Regions from separate parts of the Rhizobium sp. BK112 genome, predicted to be linked through region 2. Evidence: predicted binding sites of a transcription regulator. Region 2 holds the regulator's gene; the other holds the start of a gene.

Region 1 (8,288 bases), on a different contig from region 2:
CTCGTGACCGCGGCAATGGCATTGCCCAGCCGCGAGAACTGGGCACAAGCGCTCGATAATCCGCCTGCCTGCCCTCGCCTCGAAGACTTGGAGCGGCTCTTTCGCGAGAACGGCGAGCGGGTGCCGGCATTCGCCCTCCAGTCATAGCCTGGGATTGGGGGAACAGGAGTGACTATCGTGCGGTCAACTCGGCACGGTATGCTTCTGCGATGCGCTGTGCCAACTCTGCCATTTGATCGTCAGGTATGTGCAGGACCCCATTCTCCGCCATCAGCGCATGGTATTGCTGCTCTTCGAGAGGCACGCCTGAAGGCAAGGGAACGACATGAAAATGCAGGTGACTATTGGCTTGCTGGCTGCCGAGCGAAAGCACATAAATTCGCTCGGCGTCGAACACGCTTTTGAGGGCGCGCGACAAGACATGCACCTTGCCCTGTAGTCGAAGATATTCATCCTTCGACATGTCTCGCGCCAGATCCTCACGGTGCTCCTTCGGACAGACAAGGCAATAGCCGGGTAACGTGGGATATTTGCTCAGGAAAATGATCGTCTCATCGTCTTCAAAAACGCGATGATGAAAGAAAGCGGGGTCGTTCTTGAGCAAGCCGCAGATAAAGCACGGCCTTGTTCCGATGTCGTGGACATAGGCTTTGAGATCAAATGGCTGGCGTTCGATCATTCCAAACCTCTGCCATCTCGCACGCGGCGTATCCTATTGTCAGATTGATGCGACAATCGGAGGGAAGTCAAATTGACCAAGTCATTAGCGCCAATGACACTCACTGACTCCGGAACCGTCACCAAAGCTATTGCAAAAACCCAATGCGCGCCCGACGCCGCCGTCGCATAACATTTTCGAATTACTCAATAGTTATATTTACATCTCCAACTAATGAATAAGAAAAACCCACTCTTCGCAACATTGCTGTAATGAAATCCGGCAAAGCGCAACAGCATACTTAGCTTTCAGTTTTCCGAGATCTTGAGAGGAGGACACAATGCCTACCATAATGATCTGTCACGACGTCAAGGACACGAAACACTGGCTCGCTTCACCCATCCGCAAACAGGTATTGGAACCCATCGGCGTCACGAACATTCGTACGTTTACAGACCCGCAAAACTCCAACCGCGTTGGTTTGGTCATGGACGTCGCAGACATGGAAAAGTTGATGGCCTTCATGCAGACCAAGGCAGCCGCCGATGCGATGGCGAGTGACGGCGTCTTGCCCGAGACCATAATGTTCCTGGTTCAATCGTAATAGCCATCCACGAGACTTGGAAATGCAATCGGGGAGGATGATATGACGACATTATTCGTGAGGCACGAGGTCTCCGACTACGCCGCCTGGCGCAAGGTATATGATGCGTTTCATCAGGTTCAGAAGGCCAATGGGGTGACAGCGCAAGCCGTCTATCGCGCCATCGACAACCCGAACGATATTACCGTCACCCATGAGTTTGCGACGTTTGAAGCGGCTCAGGCGTTCAGCAAGCTGGACGAACTGAAGACGGCGATGCGCACGGGAGGCGTGCTCGGCGTCCCGACAGTGTGGTTTACCAACAAAACATGAAATGAGGCACAAAACCTTCGCTGCACCAGCGGAAGTCAGGTTACGGTCGCCATCGGCCCATTATCGATCTTGGCGGCCAGGCGAACTGCGCAAATTTGTCCGAGCTCCTATTGTCGGCTCTTGATGTCGCGCAGGAGATCCAGGCCGCGCTGGTACTTTTCGGTGTTCTTGCCGGTCTGTTCGGCCTGCCGGAGATTGTCTTCGAGATCGGCCTGCTTGACCGGCAAGGCCAGCGGGTTGGATGCCGCGCGTCTGACGAAGTCGTCGTCCGGCTCGTCCGGCCGCCGTGTCAGAGCGTCCACGGCGGAGATGATCGCTGGCGCAAAGCCATCTTCCCTCAGCCTGTCGAGCGTCCAGCCGCTTCCTTTCTCGACCACGTCATGAAGGTAGGCGATCGTCCGCCGCTCATCGCCGGAAACGAGAAGTGCGACCCGCTGGCAATGTTCGAAGAACGGCCGGCCGGTCTTGTCTGCCTGACCTTCATGGGCTGTAAGAGCCACTTGGATGGCATGGTCGAGATGCTGCATGGCGATCACGGGCCCTCGGTCTTCCCGATCTTCTGTCGGGAAGGCTTCTCGCCCGTCGTCATCTCGATGTCAGGGACGGGAACCGCCGCGGCCTGGACAGGCGTTTGTCGCCGATCGAAATCGCCGCTCTCGCCGGCGCCTTGGAGCAGTGCTGCATCATCCCTGTCGTCTTCATCGAGCAGGTTCTGCAGTGTTTCATGCTCATCCTCGCCCGCAAGTTCATCACAGGCTTGCAGCCAGTGACGCTGGTCGGCGCCGTCCGGGCGGCCTTCGGCCTCCCAGATTTCGTAGGCACGGCGACGTATCTGCTCGTGCTTGTCTATCGCCATGATCTCCTCCAAGCGCATTTAAATAAGCCGTCCGAAGAACAGGCCCAGCCACTTTCACGGCGTGTTGATGGTTGGAAGAAAATCCTCCACCCGTTTGTGCTCGTCCTTTGAAAGCGTCTCCACCCGTTCCTTCCAGAAGCGTTCGGCCTCCCGGGCAGTTTCCAATGCCCTCTTGCGATCGGCTTCGGTCCGTTCGGTGTCGGCGGAACGCGCGTCGTCGGTCCCGCTCTCGGGCGGCACGGTGGATTTGACGGTCATCATGGATCACCCTTCGATGTTGTGATCCAATAACCTTCGCAAGCAGTGAGAGTTCCGCGTGGGTGGCGATTGATTTGAGCGCGCGATCGAGCCGCACGCGCCGGCGGCAATCAATGAACGGCCATACTCACCATTCGATAGGGGTGCACGGCCTCGAACTGCGAAATCATCGCCGTCGCCTGCAGCAACACGAGCTCGGCATTGTCGGGATCGTCACGGGCCAGTTCGTCGGCGTTGACGCGGATCGCTTCAGCCATGTTGTTGGACAGTGCCGCAAACTGCATGTTGCCTTCGACAAGAGCCTCACGCGCCGTATCCTCCAGCGTGCGAGCGATATCGACGAAGATTTCCTCACGTTCCTCAATGCTGAGGTCTCTGATTATATTGGTCTTTTCTTCCATGTCACTCACTCCAAAAGACGTGGGACGGTGATCGAGCTCGTCAAGCCTCGATCATGAGACAGTTGGGAATGTCAAATTCCGGATTCAAGCCTCGATGCGGCTTGAACGCGCATTCGACACAGTGTCATCCACCTTGTAGTCCGAACGCGGGAGCCGATTTTCTGTTCCCTGCAATACGTTAGCACTCGCCGGTGGAGAGTGCTAATTTTTCTCTCATTCCCTCTTGAAATTGCAGTGCCGTCGAACCAGATCAGTCGCGCAAGGCGCGCTCGTGCGGAACCTTGCACCCGCCCCGGATTGGTCATCCGGTCCGGCCCGGGGGGAGCAACATCATCACTGTTTGTCGATGGAGGAAGACATGTCGTTCCGACCGCTTCATGATCGCATTCTCGTCCGCCGGGTCACGTCAGAGGACAAGACCAAGGGCGGCATCATCATTCCCGACACTGCCAAGGAAAAGCCGCAGGAAGGTGAGGTCATCGCCGTCGGCCCTGGTGCACGCAACGATGCCGGCCAGATCCAGGCGCTCGACGTCAAGCCCGGCGATCGCATCCTGTTCGGCAAATGGTCCGGTACCGAGATCAAGATCGATGGCGAAGACCTGCTGATCATGAAGGAAAGCGACGTGATGGGCGTCATCGAAACCCAGGGCGAACAGCAGCAGGCCGCCTGAGGTCCCTGCGAACATTCGTCAACGCTGGAGCGCTTCAGCTTGTCGTAGAAAAGCAGAACAGCTCCAATATTTTATTTCTGACGCAATTCCGAACGGAAAACCGCTTCGCACCTTTCCCGGAATTGCTCTGGCTGCCTATGAAGGAGTGAGGACATGGCCGCTAAAGAAGTCAAATTCAGCACCGAAGCCCGGGAGAAGATGCTGCGCGGCGTCGACATCCTGGCCAACGCCGTGAAGGTGACGCTCGGCCCGAAGGGCCGCAACGTCGTGATCGACAAGTCCTTCGGCGCGCCGCGCATCACCAAGGACGGCGTCTCCGTCGCCAAGGAAGTCGAACTCGAAGACAAGTTCGAGAATATGGGCGCCCAGATGGTCCGTGAAGTCGCCTCGAAGACCAGCGACATCGCCGGCGACGGCACCACGACCGCAACGGTGCTTGCCCAGGCGATCGTCAAAGAGGGCGCCAAGGCCGTCACGTCAGGCATGAACCCGATGGACCTGAAGCGCGGCATCGATCTCGCCGTCGGCGCCATCGTTGCGGAACTGAAGGCCAACGCCCGCAAGATCTCCAACAATGCCGAAATCGCCCAGGTCGGCACGATCTCCGCCAATGGCGATGCCGAAATCGGCCGTTTTTTGGCGGAAGCCATGGAAAAGGTCGGCAATGATGGCGTCATCACCGTTGAAGAAGCCAAGACCGCCGAAACCGAACTCGAAGTCGTCGAAGGCATGCAGTTCGACCGCGGCTACCTCAGCCCCTACTTCGTGACCAATGCCGACAAGATGCGGGCCGAGTTCGAAGACCCATATATCCTCATCCACGAGAAGAAGCTGTCGAACCTGCAGTCGATGCTGCCGGTTCTCGAAGCCGTCGTCCAGACCGGCAAGCCGCTCCTCATCATCGCTGAAGACGTCGAAGGCGAAGCTCTTGCAACCCTCGTCGTCAACAAGCTGCGTGGCGGCCTGAAGATCGCTGCCGTCAAGGCGCCTGGCTTCGGCGACCGCCGCAAGGCCATGCTCGAAGACATCGCCATCCTCACCGCCGGCACCGTCATCTCCGAAGACCTCGGCATCAAGCTCGAATCCGTAACGCTCGACATGCTCGGCCGTGCCAAGAAGGTGTCGATCGAAAAGGAGAACACCACGATCGTCGACGGCGCGGGCGCCAAGTCCGACATCGAAGGCCGTGTTGCCCAGATCAAGGCCCAGATCGAAGAAACCACCTCCGATTACGACCGCGAGAAGCTGCAGGAGCGTCTTGCCAAGCTCGCCGGCGGCGTTGCCGTCATCCGCGTCGGCGGCTCGACGGAAGTCGAAGTGAAGGAAAAGAAGGACCGCGTCGACGACGCGCTTCATGCAACCCGGGCGGCGGTCGAGGAAGGCATTCTGCCGGGCGGCGGTGTGGCGCTGCTGCGCTCCGTCAAGGCGCTCGACAACCTCAAGACCGCCAATAGCGACCAGCGTGTCGGTGTCGACATCGTTCGCCGCGCGCTCGAGACGCCGGCGCGGCAGATCGCCGAAAATGCCGGAGCGGAAGGCTCGGTCATCGTCGGCAAGCTGCGCGAGAAAAGTGACTTCGCCTACGGCTGGAACGCTCAGACCGGCGAATATGGCGACCTTTATGCGCAGGGCGTCATCGATCCGGCCAAGGTTGTTCGCACCGCGCTGCAGGACGCGTCCTCCATCGCCGGTCTTCTCGTCACGACCGAAGCCATGATCGCCGAGAAACCCAAGAAGGACGCGCCGCCGCCATTGCCCGCCGGCCCGGGCATGGATTTCTAACACATCTGCCGGCCCGCCGGCCTCGCTGGCGGGCCTTTCGGAGGGAATAGAGATGGTTCAAACGATCAAAAACCGATCGCAGGTACCGCTGGACTCCCGCGATCTTGAAACCTGCCAGCACGTCTTCGACAAGCTGCGCGCCGATTACGCAATAGCAAGAGACAGCGATGAAGCCGAACGAATGGCGAGCATCATCATCGAGATCTACCGACAGGGCGTACGCGACCCCAATCAGCTGCAATCGATGGTCGAGGCGGCCCGCGGTCTCTTCGAAACAAGCGAGCGCCCGCCTACGGCCCGGGAAATTTGACCATGGTGCCGCCGCCGGTCGCCTGGTCCGTCGGGAAGACTTCGATCCGCGACACGTCGACGAAGACGGGAAGCTCGATGGCGCTCGAGATGATCGAGGCGATGTGTGAAGGCTGTATCGGACGGTAGCCGTCATAGAGCAGCGTCCGCGCCTGATTGCCCGCCATTGCGGTTCGATAAAGTTCCGTCTGGACGCGGCCCGGCACCACCTCGGTCACCCGAACGGAGGTCCCGAGCAGGTCGCAGCGCAAATTGTCGCAAAACAGGCTGAGCCCGGCCTTCGACGGGCCGTAGGCCGCCATATTCGGATACGGCGCCTGGCCGCCGCTCGAGCCGATATAGATCAGGTGGCCGCGCTTTCGCTCAACCATGGCAGGCAGGAATGCACGGGTCAGCTGCATCGGCGCCTTGAGATTGATGTCGATCATGGCATCGATTTCGGACGGTTCGATCTCGCTGAATGTCGCCCGAGTCGAGAGAATGCCGGCATTGTTGATCAGGATATCGACCTCAGTTCCGTGAAGCTGCTTGACGATTTCGGCGGTATCGCGCACATCGGCCCGGATCGGCTTCGCCCCGCTTTCCCCAGCGAGTTCTTCAAGAGCCTCGGCGCTTCGGCCAACGGCATAGACCGTCAGCCCCATCTTACACAGCTTGTCGACGGTGGCGCGACCGATGCCGCTCGTCGCACCGGTGACCACGGCGACCCGATAGGGCAGCGGCTCAGACATAGATGTAGCCTCCGCTGACGACGACGTTTTCGCCTGTTGCATAGGTGTTGCGGCTCGATGCCATCATGACGATCCATTCCGCCATTTCGACCGGCTCGGCCGCGCGGCCAAGGGCGCTGGCTTTGGCCAGCTCCGGCAGGAATCCGAGCTCCTTGGCGCGATCCGTCGCGAAACCGGCGGGCGCTACGGAATTGACAAGGATCTGGTCCTTGGCGCATTCCTGGGCAAAGGATTTCGTCAGACTGACGACAGCCGCCTTGGTTGCGGCATAATGCGCATTCTGGGGATGAGCCTTGAAAGCATCGACCGAGGTCACATTGACGATCCGCCCCGTAACCTCGGGCGCGTTCACGTGCTGGCGCATATGAAGAACGGCAGCCACCATCATATGATAGGTACCCTTCACGTTGATCGCATTTTCGAGGTCCCATTCCTCGTCGGTGATCTCGAGGATAGGACGTCTCGGATAGATGGCGGCGCTGTTGACGAGCACATGGATCCGGCCGAGCTTGCCGGCGATCTCGTTGAACCCACGATGAGCCGTTTCCGCCCGGGAAATGTCGGCAGCGGCCGTCGCAACCTCGGCGCCGAGAGCACGAAGCGCCTCGGCCGAAGAGGCAAGCAGCTGCTCATTGCGATCGATGAGCCCGATCCTGGTCGCCCCATGCGAGATCATCAGCTTGGCCGTCGTCAAGCCGAGTCCGGAAGCGCCGCCGACGATGATTGCGGTCTGGTTCTTCAAAGTTCCACCTCAGTGTTTTGCGTTGCGCAGCTGCCATTGTATGTTATCACTTATATGCCAAGCTTGACAAAGCTCAAGTGCATTCTGAAGGTTTCGCAATGATTCCACGCCTCCGGCCGCATGGTTCAATCCCCCTTCCTCCTGCAGGATTCTTCCAGCGGCTCATCGAGGCGGGGTTCGATGGCGACATCGAAACCGGCGCGGCGAGCCGGACTGTTTTTTCGACCGACAACTCCATCTATCAGATCGAGCCGACCGGCATCCTTTTCCCCCGAGGCGTCGAAGACCTGCAGATCACGGCGGCCGTCTTGTCGGAGCCGGCTTTTCGCGGGATCACCGTCGCGCCGCGCGGCGGCGGAACCGGCACGAACGGCCAATCTCTCACATCGGGCATCGTCGTCGACTGCTCGCGACACATGAATTCCATTCTCGAAATCGACCCGGTCAGGAGAATTGCCCGCGTCCAGGCGGGCGTGGTCAAGGATCAACTGAACCAGGCTTTAAAGCCTTACGGCCTGTTTTTTGCGCCTGAACTCTCCACCTCCAATCGCGCCACCATCGGCGGCATGGTTTCCACGGATGCCTGCGGCCAGGGGTCATGCCTCTACGGCAAGACCAGCAACCATGTACTGGGATTGCGCATCGTGCTTGTAGATGGCTCCGACTGGTGGTCGCGCCCGCTCGATCCGGAGGCGTTCACGGAGATCGTCGCGCGCCAGGACCGTGTCGGCGAGATCCACAGGACAGTCGAGCGGATCGCGCGGGAAAAGCGCGACCGGATCGCCGAGATCTTTCCGAAACTCAACCGCTACATGACCGGCTACGACCTCGCTCACATCTTCCGAAGCGACGGGCGCTTCGACCTCAATGCCATCCTCTGCGGCTCGGAGGGAACGCTGGCGATGATCGCCGAAGCCGAACTCAACCTTCTGCCGATCCCCGCCCATGCGGCCCTGATCAAC
Region 2 (8,288 bases):
CGTCGCCTCGTAGAGCAATGCCGATTGCTCGCCGTCCGGCACGACCAGCTTGCCCGCCTTGTGCAGGCCGTAGAAGGGCGTGCCTTCCTCGATGGTCAGCTGATAGAGGGAGAGATGGTCGACCGCATAGGAGATAGCCTCCTTCAGCTCTTTCTCCCATTCCTCGACCGTCTGCTGCGGCCGGGCATAGATCAGATCGAAGGACATGCGGGGAAAAATGTCGCGCGCCAGCCGGATTGCTTTCAGCGCGTCGGCGACATCATGCAGACGGCCGAGGAATTTCAGGTCCCGATCATTCAGCGCTTGCACGCCGAGCGAGACACGATTGACGCCGGCGGCCCGATAGCCGCGGAAGCGGTCGGCCTCGACGCTCGAAGGGTTGGCCTCCATGGTGATTTCGATGCCGGCAGGCACGTGCCAGTGCCGGGCAATGCCGTCGAGAATGGCCGAGACCGTTTCCGGCTTCATCAGCGAGGGCGTGCCGCCGCCGAGGAAGATGCTGGTGACCGTCTTCGGCCCGCTCATCGCCCGCACCGTTGCCATCTCCTTCAAGAAGGCAGCGGTGAAGCGCTCCTGATCCACCGGCTGGTGGCGCACATGGCTGTTGAAATCGCAATAGGGACACTTCGCCGCACAGAAGGGCCAATGCACGTAGACGCCGAAGCCGGGCTCACCGGTATCGGGCAAAAGTGCTGCATCGCGCGAGCTGCTTGGCGTGTCTGATGTGCCCACGTACCGACCTTATGCCTCCAGGCAGGTTTCGACGAAGAGTTTGAAGGCGCGGGCCCGGTGCGACAGCGCTTGCGGCTTGCCGACGTTCCAGCCGTGTTTTTCCTCGCCGCTCATTTCGCCGAAGGTGATGTCGTAACCCTTAGGCTGGAAGACCGGATCGTAGCCGAAGCCCTGGGTGCCGCGCGGCGGCCAGACGACGCTGCCTTCCACCTCGCCACGGAACAGCTCCGTGTGCCCGTCCGGCCAGGCGAGGCAGAGCACGCTGATGAAACGTGCGGTGCGCTGTTCCGGCTTCGTCGCGCCGGCATCCTGCAGCGCCTTTTCCACCTTGGCCATCGCCATGTCGAAATCGCGCGTGCCGTCGGCCCTCTCCGCCCAGTTGGCGGTGTAGACGCCGGGATCGCCGCCGAGCGCGTCGACCACCAGTCCGGAATCGTCCGAAAGCGCCGGCATGCCGGCGGCATTGGCCGAGGCCACCGCCTTGATCGTCGCATTCTCCTCGAAACTCGTGCCGGTCTCGTCAGGCTCGACGAAATTCAGCTCCGCCGCCGATTTGGCGGTGAAGCCGAGCGGCCCGATCAATTCCTGGATCTCGCGGATCTTGCCGGCATTGTGGCTGGCGACGACGATGGTCTTCGTTTCAAGCTTGCGCATTCAGATATCCTGTTCGATGCCCCAGATTTTAGCCTCTGCGCATTCCAGGCTGTTGCCGGCCGGATCGCGGAAATAGATCGAGCGGCCGCCGTTCGGCCAGCGCACCTCGGATTCGATCGCCACATCAGCCGCCGTCAGCTTCTCGGCCATGGCGTCGATATTGCGGCCGGATACCCGGAAACAGGCATGGCCCTGGCCGGTGGTGCCGTGCGGCGGCACCTGCAGGGCATCAGGCGCCGGCGGCTTCACCGTTTCCTCGGGGTTGAAGATTAACAGAACGCCGGGCCCGCAGCGGAAGAAGACATGCCGGTTGGCGGCGCGGGCGATCTTCTCCAGTCCGAGGACGTCTTCGTAAAACGCCTCGGCCTGATCGAGATCCCGCGCATAGAGCGCCGTTTCCAACATGCCTTCCAGCATGGGGTTCATCCTTCGACGGCTTGCTTCTGCAGCGCCACCAGTTCGCCGATGCCGTTTCTGGCAAGCTGCATCAGCGAGGTGAATTCGCCCTCGCTGAACGGCGTGCCCTCGGCCGTGCCCTGGATCTCGACGATCCCGCCGGTGCCGGTCATGACGAAGTTCGCATCGGTCTCGGCCGAGGAATCCTCGAGGTAATCGAGATCGATCACCGGCTGGCTGGCGAAGATACCGCAGGAGATGGCGGCGACATGATCCTTCAGGACCCGGTCAACCTTGATCATGTTGCGGCTTTCCATCCATTTCAGGCAATCGTAAAGCGCAATCCAGCCGCCGGTGATCGAGGCGGTCCGCGTGCCGCCATCGGCCTGGATGACGTCGCAGTCGAGCGTGATCTGCCGTTCGCCGAGCGCCTGCAGGTCGACGACGGCGCGCAACGACCGGCCGATCAGCCGCTGAATTTCCTGGGTGCGGCCGCCCTGCTTGCCGGCGGCGGCCTCGCGCTTCATCCGTTCGCCGGTCGCCCGCGGCAGCATGCCGTATTCGGCGGTGACCCAGCCCTTGCCGGTATTGCGCAGCCAGGGCGGCGTCTTTTCTTCAAGGCTGGCCGTGCAGAGCACATGCGTATCGCCGAACTTGACCAGGCAGGAGCCTTCCGCATGCTTGGAAAAATTGCGCTCGAACGAGACCTTGCGCATCTGGTCGATTTTTCTGCCTGAAGGCCGCATTCTTATCTCCTGGGGTTTGTTGACCGCTTCTACGATTGGCGGCGCCTATTTGCAAATTCCCTTTTGCCACGGGTGCGAGTTTGACTTACTTTTCGGGAAGTATCATCAGCGCGGGTTCTTAAGCTTCATGGGCATCAGGTCGACGTCGGTTTCGGATGCTGTTGCCGCACTGGACGAGCGCTCCAGGGAAATTTTTCGGCGCATCGTCGAAGGCTATCTGGAAAGTGGCGAGCCGCTCGGTTCGCGCAACCTGTCCCGTCTTCTGCCGATGTCGCTGTCGCCGGCCTCGGTGCGCAACGTCATGAGCGATCTCGAAGAACTCGGCCTGATCTATTCGCCGCACGTCAGCGCCGGACGGCTGCCGACCCAGATCGGCCTGCGTTTCTTCGTCGATGCCTTCATGCAGGTCGGCGACCTCTCTGCCGAGGAGCGCGCCAACATCGACCGGCAGGTGCGGGCCGAAAGCGGCGGCAATCCGGTGGAATCGATGATGAACGAGGCAAGCCGCATGCTGTCCGGCATTTCGCGCGGCGCCGGCCTCGTCATCACCTCGAAAAGCGATCCGGTGCTGAAACATGTCGAGTTCATCCGGCTCGAACCGACCAAGGCGCTGGCCGTGCTCGTCGGCGATCACGATCAGGTGGAAAACCGCATCATCGAGCTGCCGGCGGGCGTCACCTCCTCGCAACTGACCGAGGCGGCGAATTTTCTCAATGCCCATATGTCCGGCCAGACGCTGCCGGAACTCCGCAAGCAGTTGAGCCGGCTGAAGGATGACGTCCGCCACGAGCTCGATGCCCTGTCGCGCGATCTCGTCGAGCGCGGCATCGCTGTCTGGGCCGGCAGCCCGGACGAGGGCAAGCCCGCGCAACTGATCATCCGCGGCCGCGCCAACTTGCTCGAGGGGCTGGCCGGCGCCGAGGATCTCGACCGGCTGCGCTTGCTGTTCGACGATCTCGAGAAGAAGGACAGCCTGATCGAGATTCTCAATCTCGCCGAAACCGGTTCCGGCGTGCGCATCTTCATCGGTTCGGAAAACAAGCTCTTCTCGCTGTCCGGCTCGTCGCTGATCGTCGCGCCCTATCGTGACGATGACGATCGCATCGTCGGTGCCGTCGGCGTCATCGGCCCGACGCGGCTCAATTATTCCCGCATCGTGCCGATGGTGGATTACACCGCCCAGCTCGTCTCCCGCCTTTCGCGCAATCAGCTTTGACGCCGCAACTGGCGAACGTGCGGAATTTTCGCTTCTTTGTCACGCAGACTTGATTTTTTTCGGTCAAACCTCGATATCGGGCGCATCTGAAGACACCAACCGGAGACCGTCATGACCGATGACACGACGAAAAACGGACCTGACGCAACTGCGGCCGATGCCGCAGCCGACGCTGCCGCCTACGTCGAGAACGATATTGCGCAGGAAGAGGCTGCCCAGCCGGACCCGCTCGAGCTTCTGAAAGCCGAAAACGGTGAGCTGCGCGACCGCTATCTGCGCCTTGCCGCCGAGATGGACAATCTGCGCCGGCGCACCGAGCGCGAAGTGAAGGACGCCAAGTCCTATTCCGTCGCGGGTTTTGCGCGCGACATGCTCGCCGTCTCGGACAATCTGCGCCGCGCGCTTGATGCCATCTCTCCGGAGACCAAGGCCGCGGCCGATGCCGGCCTCAGCACCCTGATCGAAGGTGTCGAGATGACCGAGCGCGCCATGCTGTCGGCTCTTGAGCGCCACGGCGTTCGCAAGCTGGAGCCGGTCGGCCAGAAGTTCGATCCGAATTTCCATCAGGCGATGTTCGAGGTGCCCAACCCCGACGTGCCGAACAATACGGTCGTCCAGGTCGTGCAGGCAGGCTTCACCATCGGCGAACGCGTGCTGCGCCCGGCCATGGTCGGCGTCGCCAAGGGCGGCCCCAAGCCGGCCGAAGCCGAAACCAATTCCGTCTTCGACGAGAAGGACGCTTAAGGACGTTTCCCTTCCGCTCAGGAAGGGAAACCAAAGCTTCAGATGCGGGCGAAACGTTCGATCAGCAGATCGAAGAAGCCGTCCGCATCGACATGGCGCATGACCTTGGCATTGCGCTTGCGCTCGGTCACATGCCACCAGTCGACGACGGTCATGCCGACGGTGAGTTCGGACCGGACCTCGATCTCGACATTGCAGTCCCGACCCCTGAAGAGCTCCGGCTTCAGCAGATAGGCGATCACGGTCGGGTCGTGCAGCGGCCCGCCGTCGGAGCCGTATTTCTCGATATCGAACCGCTCGAAGAATTCCAGCATCTCGACCATGGCCTTAACAGGCGCCGTGCCGATTTCGGCCATGCGCTTCACCCGGTCCTTGCGGGTCAGCAATTGGTGAGTGACGTCAAGCGGCATCATCACGATCGGCACGCCTGAGCGAAAGACGATATCGGCGGCCTCGGGATCGACATAGATGTTGAATTCGGCGGCCGGCGTGATGTTGCCGCCCTCGAAGAAGCCGCCGCCCATCATCACCAGTTCGCGGATGCGGGGAACGATGTCGGGCGCCTTCTGGAAGGCCAGGCCGATATTGGTGAGCGGCCCGAGCGTGCAGAGCGTCACCGTGCCTGTCGGCTCGCGGCGCAGCGTCTCGATGATGAAATCGACCGAATGGTCGGGCTGCAGCGCCATCGTCGGCTCGCTGAGGTCGGGCCCGTCGAGGCCGGTCTTGCCGTGCACATGTTCGGCCGTCACCAGATTGCGGGCGATCGGCGCGTCGGCGCCGGCGAAAACCTTTGTCTCCCGCCGGCCGCAGAGCTCGCAGACGATGCGCGCATTGCGGCTGGTGAAGGAAAGCGGCACGTTGCCGGCGACCGTCGTGATCCCCAGCACCTCCAGCTCCTCGGGACTGCCGAAGGCCAGCATGATGGCGGCCGCATCGTCCTGGCCGGGATCCGTGTCGATGATGATCTTTCTTGCGCTTGCCATTCCGATCGTTCCATCCTCGCGGGTGCGCTTTGCCTCGGCATGCACCGATTTGTTCATTTCCCGTCACAAATCAGCACAGTCCGTGCGGGCATGTTTTGATGCGAGGCAGCCGCCGCTTTGTCAAGCAAGCAGCCGGCGGCACCGCTTTAAAATTGTGAGGTGGCGCCGGCACGTCGCACCGTGCCTTGCAGCACTGGACTGCTCTCCCCATATTAGCGGCATCCGGACGCTGCGTTTAAGGTCCGGGATGGTCGCTTGCATCAAGGACTTGAAAAGAGATGAGCCGCATTACCCCTTTCGCCAGCCCGCTGCTTCTGGGCTTCGATGCCATGGAAAAGACGCTGGAGCGCATTTCCAAGGCGAGCGACGGATATCCGCCCTACAATATCGAGCGCATCGCCGCCGACAACGGCGCCCCGGAACGTCTGCGCATCACCCTTGCCGTCGCCGGTTTCAGCGAGGAGGAACTCGATGTCTCCATTGAGGAGAACCAGCTTCTGATCCGCGGCCGCCAAGTGGAACAGGGCGAACGGGACTATCTCTACCGCGGCATCGCCGCCCGCCAGTTCCAGCGCACCTTCGTTCTTGCCGACGGCATGCAGGTGCTCGGCGCCGGCCTGAAGAACGGTCTGCTCTCCGTCGATCTAATTCGTCCGGAACCCGCGCGCATGGTCAAGAAAATTAACATTTCGGTTTCACAGTAGCACAACGGTTTGTCGAACCGTTGGTCCCTTCTTCCGGAGGAACAGGAATGTTGATGAAAGAAGCCACGTCTCACTTGACCAAATCCGAGCTTGCCCACATCGGCAACGGCGAGGTCGCCTACATCAGAAAAATGCGCACCGAAGAGGTCGCCAAGTGCTTTCCCGAGGCGCCGGATATCGATCCGAACGTCGATCTCTGGGCACTCTTCGGCGCCGACGGCACGCCGATCCTCTTGACGGACAACCGCTCCAGCACCTTTTTCAAGGCTGCCGAGGACGAACTGAAGACGGTCAGCCTGCACTGACCGTCAGATGGTGTCCGTCGCGTTTCACCGCTCTTGCAGTGCGCGGTCGCTTATCCGATTTTGCTGCGGTCGGGGCTGATGTCACGATATATGCGCGTAGCCTGCTTTCGACGTTTTCCGTGCGATGATGTTGGAAGCTCCAGGATTCGGTATCAAATCCCACCAGACTGACAGGGTTATGGCAACTGTGCGCCAGTAGGAGAGATTGGCGTCGGGTTGGATTAGTGACCGCATTGGGGCCGTAAGCCGACTGGCAGCTTTTTGGCGCTCACACGCGATAACAGACATCCAGCGAGGAAAGATCAGCGCCATCCCTGACCGATGCGGACGCTTGATCACTATGAGCGTTTCTTCCGCTTTGCGGCCAAAAGCGGTGAGCAAGCGGTAACTATGCGACCAAACACCAACTGTTCGAGTAAGATCTTCAGCTTCGACGGATTTGGGTCTAGAGAGCATTTCCCCGACATCTGAGTTAGTATTGCGACTGAGGAACCGAATTCAGCCACAGGAGAGCTGGTGTGGACGTTGCCGCTTGGTTGCGAGGAATCGGTGTCACAGCCCTTGAATAGCGTCGACCTCTGATAGTGGTGAAGCCTGCCGTCCACTTTTGCCTCGCGCTCCTTGATCGGAAAAGTCGAGATGGGTCGATACCCGAAATTCGAGAATGCTGAACAAGATTCGGGAGCACGCCAACAAGCAGAAATCGCATGAGCTTGATCTCTGCTATGGAATTTCAGCATAGCGGATGATGCTCTGATTTTGGACGTTGGCGACTAATTCATCAGAGCGAGACAAAAATCGGCGGAGCAAAGGTGAGGAATTTGAATCGTTGTATCCTAAGGTGAGATCAATTGTCGGAGGCACACCCTCAAGTGCTCTAGCAACGACATTTGGCGTCAGCATATTTTGCGCATAAAGCGGAATAAGCGTTATTCCACCTGTAGACACGACGAGCGACATTGCTGACGGCAGGCCTTCGCCTTCGTACTCTGCCTTGAGGGTGATCCCAACGTTCGACGCGTAATCTTGGATCACGGATTGCAATACGGGAGAAATTCTAGCCGAACTGACGTAAGTTTCGCGGGCAAGGTCCTGCGGCCGGATCTTTTTGCGCGACGTCAAGCGATGGTCCGCCGGCAGTACGGCGATCAGTGGCTCCTTGGCTAAAAACTTGAAGGACACACCAACACTCTGCGTCTCGGGGCGAAGGAACGCGACGTCCAGCTTGCCTCGCATCAGTGCCAGAGCAAGGTCCGGGGAAGACTGACTGGACAATATGATTTCAACCTCCGGCGCTTCCTCACGAATAATGCGCAATGCATGGGGTAGCCACACGACCTCTTGCCCTGCGAGAAAACCGATAGTGAACGACTGCTTTTCTGGCCGTTCTGCCCGCCGGGCCCCTTCCGCAGCCGCCTCGACTTGCAATAACGCCAGCCGCGCGTGATCAAGAAACACTTTACCGGCGGCGGTGAGCGTCACGCCGCGCGACTGCCGTTCCAGCAGCTTTACACCGACTTCGGTTTCCAGATCGCGAATTTGCCTGCTGAGTGAGGGCTGGGACGTGTGAAGCCGCCGCTCTGCTGCGGTCAGTAAGCTTCCCTCCTCCGCAACAGCAACAAAATAGCGCAAATGCCTCAGCTCCATCGGATCCTCGCTATACCTTTAAGGCATAGCTCGAACGTACAAGGTATTTGTCTTCGATAGAAGGGGGATTTAATTAACGTCGCAATTTCGGGATACAATCGAACGCGCCTCACCGGAGTATTTCGCCTGCGCTTCGAAAAGAAAGATGAGGCATGCGTGGC

Evidence for each region. The regulator HrcA, encoded in region 2, represses chaperone genes, less so after heat shock. The targets are predictions, from matches to a motif close to GTTAGCACTCNCNNNNNGNGAGTGCTAAC.
Region 1: the regulator HrcA is predicted to act here: its motif matches at 3,267-3,295, upstream of FHT75_RS30315 (co-chaperone GroES).

What each region holds. Positions count from the first base shown of each region.
Region 1 covers NZ_JACHYZ010000015.1:114,080-122,367, forward strand. The annotation lists gene FHT75_RS30275 (DUF2264 domain-containing protein) at 1-147, shown strand, start outside; gene FHT75_RS30280 (HIT family protein) at 173-679, opposite strand; gene FHT75_RS30285 (hypothetical protein) at 999-1,262, shown strand; gene FHT75_RS30290 (hypothetical protein) at 1,305-1,574, shown strand; gene FHT75_RS30295 (HD domain-containing protein) at 1,682-2,101, opposite strand; gene FHT75_RS30300 (DUF2934 domain-containing protein) at 2,107-2,430, opposite strand; gene FHT75_RS30305 (hypothetical protein) at 2,485-2,691, opposite strand; gene FHT75_RS30310 (hypothetical protein) at 2,799-3,089, opposite strand; gene FHT75_RS30315 (co-chaperone GroES) at 3,448-3,762, shown strand; gene groL (chaperonin GroEL) at 3,916-5,544, shown strand; gene FHT75_RS30325 (hypothetical protein) at 5,597-5,854, shown strand; gene FHT75_RS30330 (SDR family oxidoreductase) at 5,835-6,584, opposite strand; gene FHT75_RS30335 (SDR family NAD(P)-dependent oxidoreductase) at 6,577-7,326, opposite strand; gene FHT75_RS30340 (FAD-binding and (Fe-S)-binding domain-containing protein) at 7,425-8,288, shown strand, end outside.
Region 2 covers NZ_JACHYZ010000004.1:239,154-247,441, reverse strand. The annotation lists gene hemW (radical SAM family heme chaperone HemW) at 1-732, opposite strand, end outside; gene rdgB (RdgB/HAM1 family non-canonical purine NTP pyrophosphatase) at 742-1,386, opposite strand; gene FHT75_RS13850 (VOC family protein) at 1,387-1,812, opposite strand; gene rph (ribonuclease PH) at 1,809-2,528, opposite strand; gene hrcA (heat-inducible transcriptional repressor HrcA) at 2,656-3,744, shown strand; gene grpE (nucleotide exchange factor GrpE) at 3,856-4,488, shown strand; gene FHT75_RS13830 (nucleoside hydrolase) at 4,527-5,471, opposite strand; gene FHT75_RS13825 (Hsp20 family protein) at 5,750-6,175, shown strand; gene FHT75_RS13820 (DUF1150 family protein) at 6,223-6,480, shown strand; gene FHT75_RS13815 (LysR family transcriptional regulator) at 7,204-8,127, opposite strand.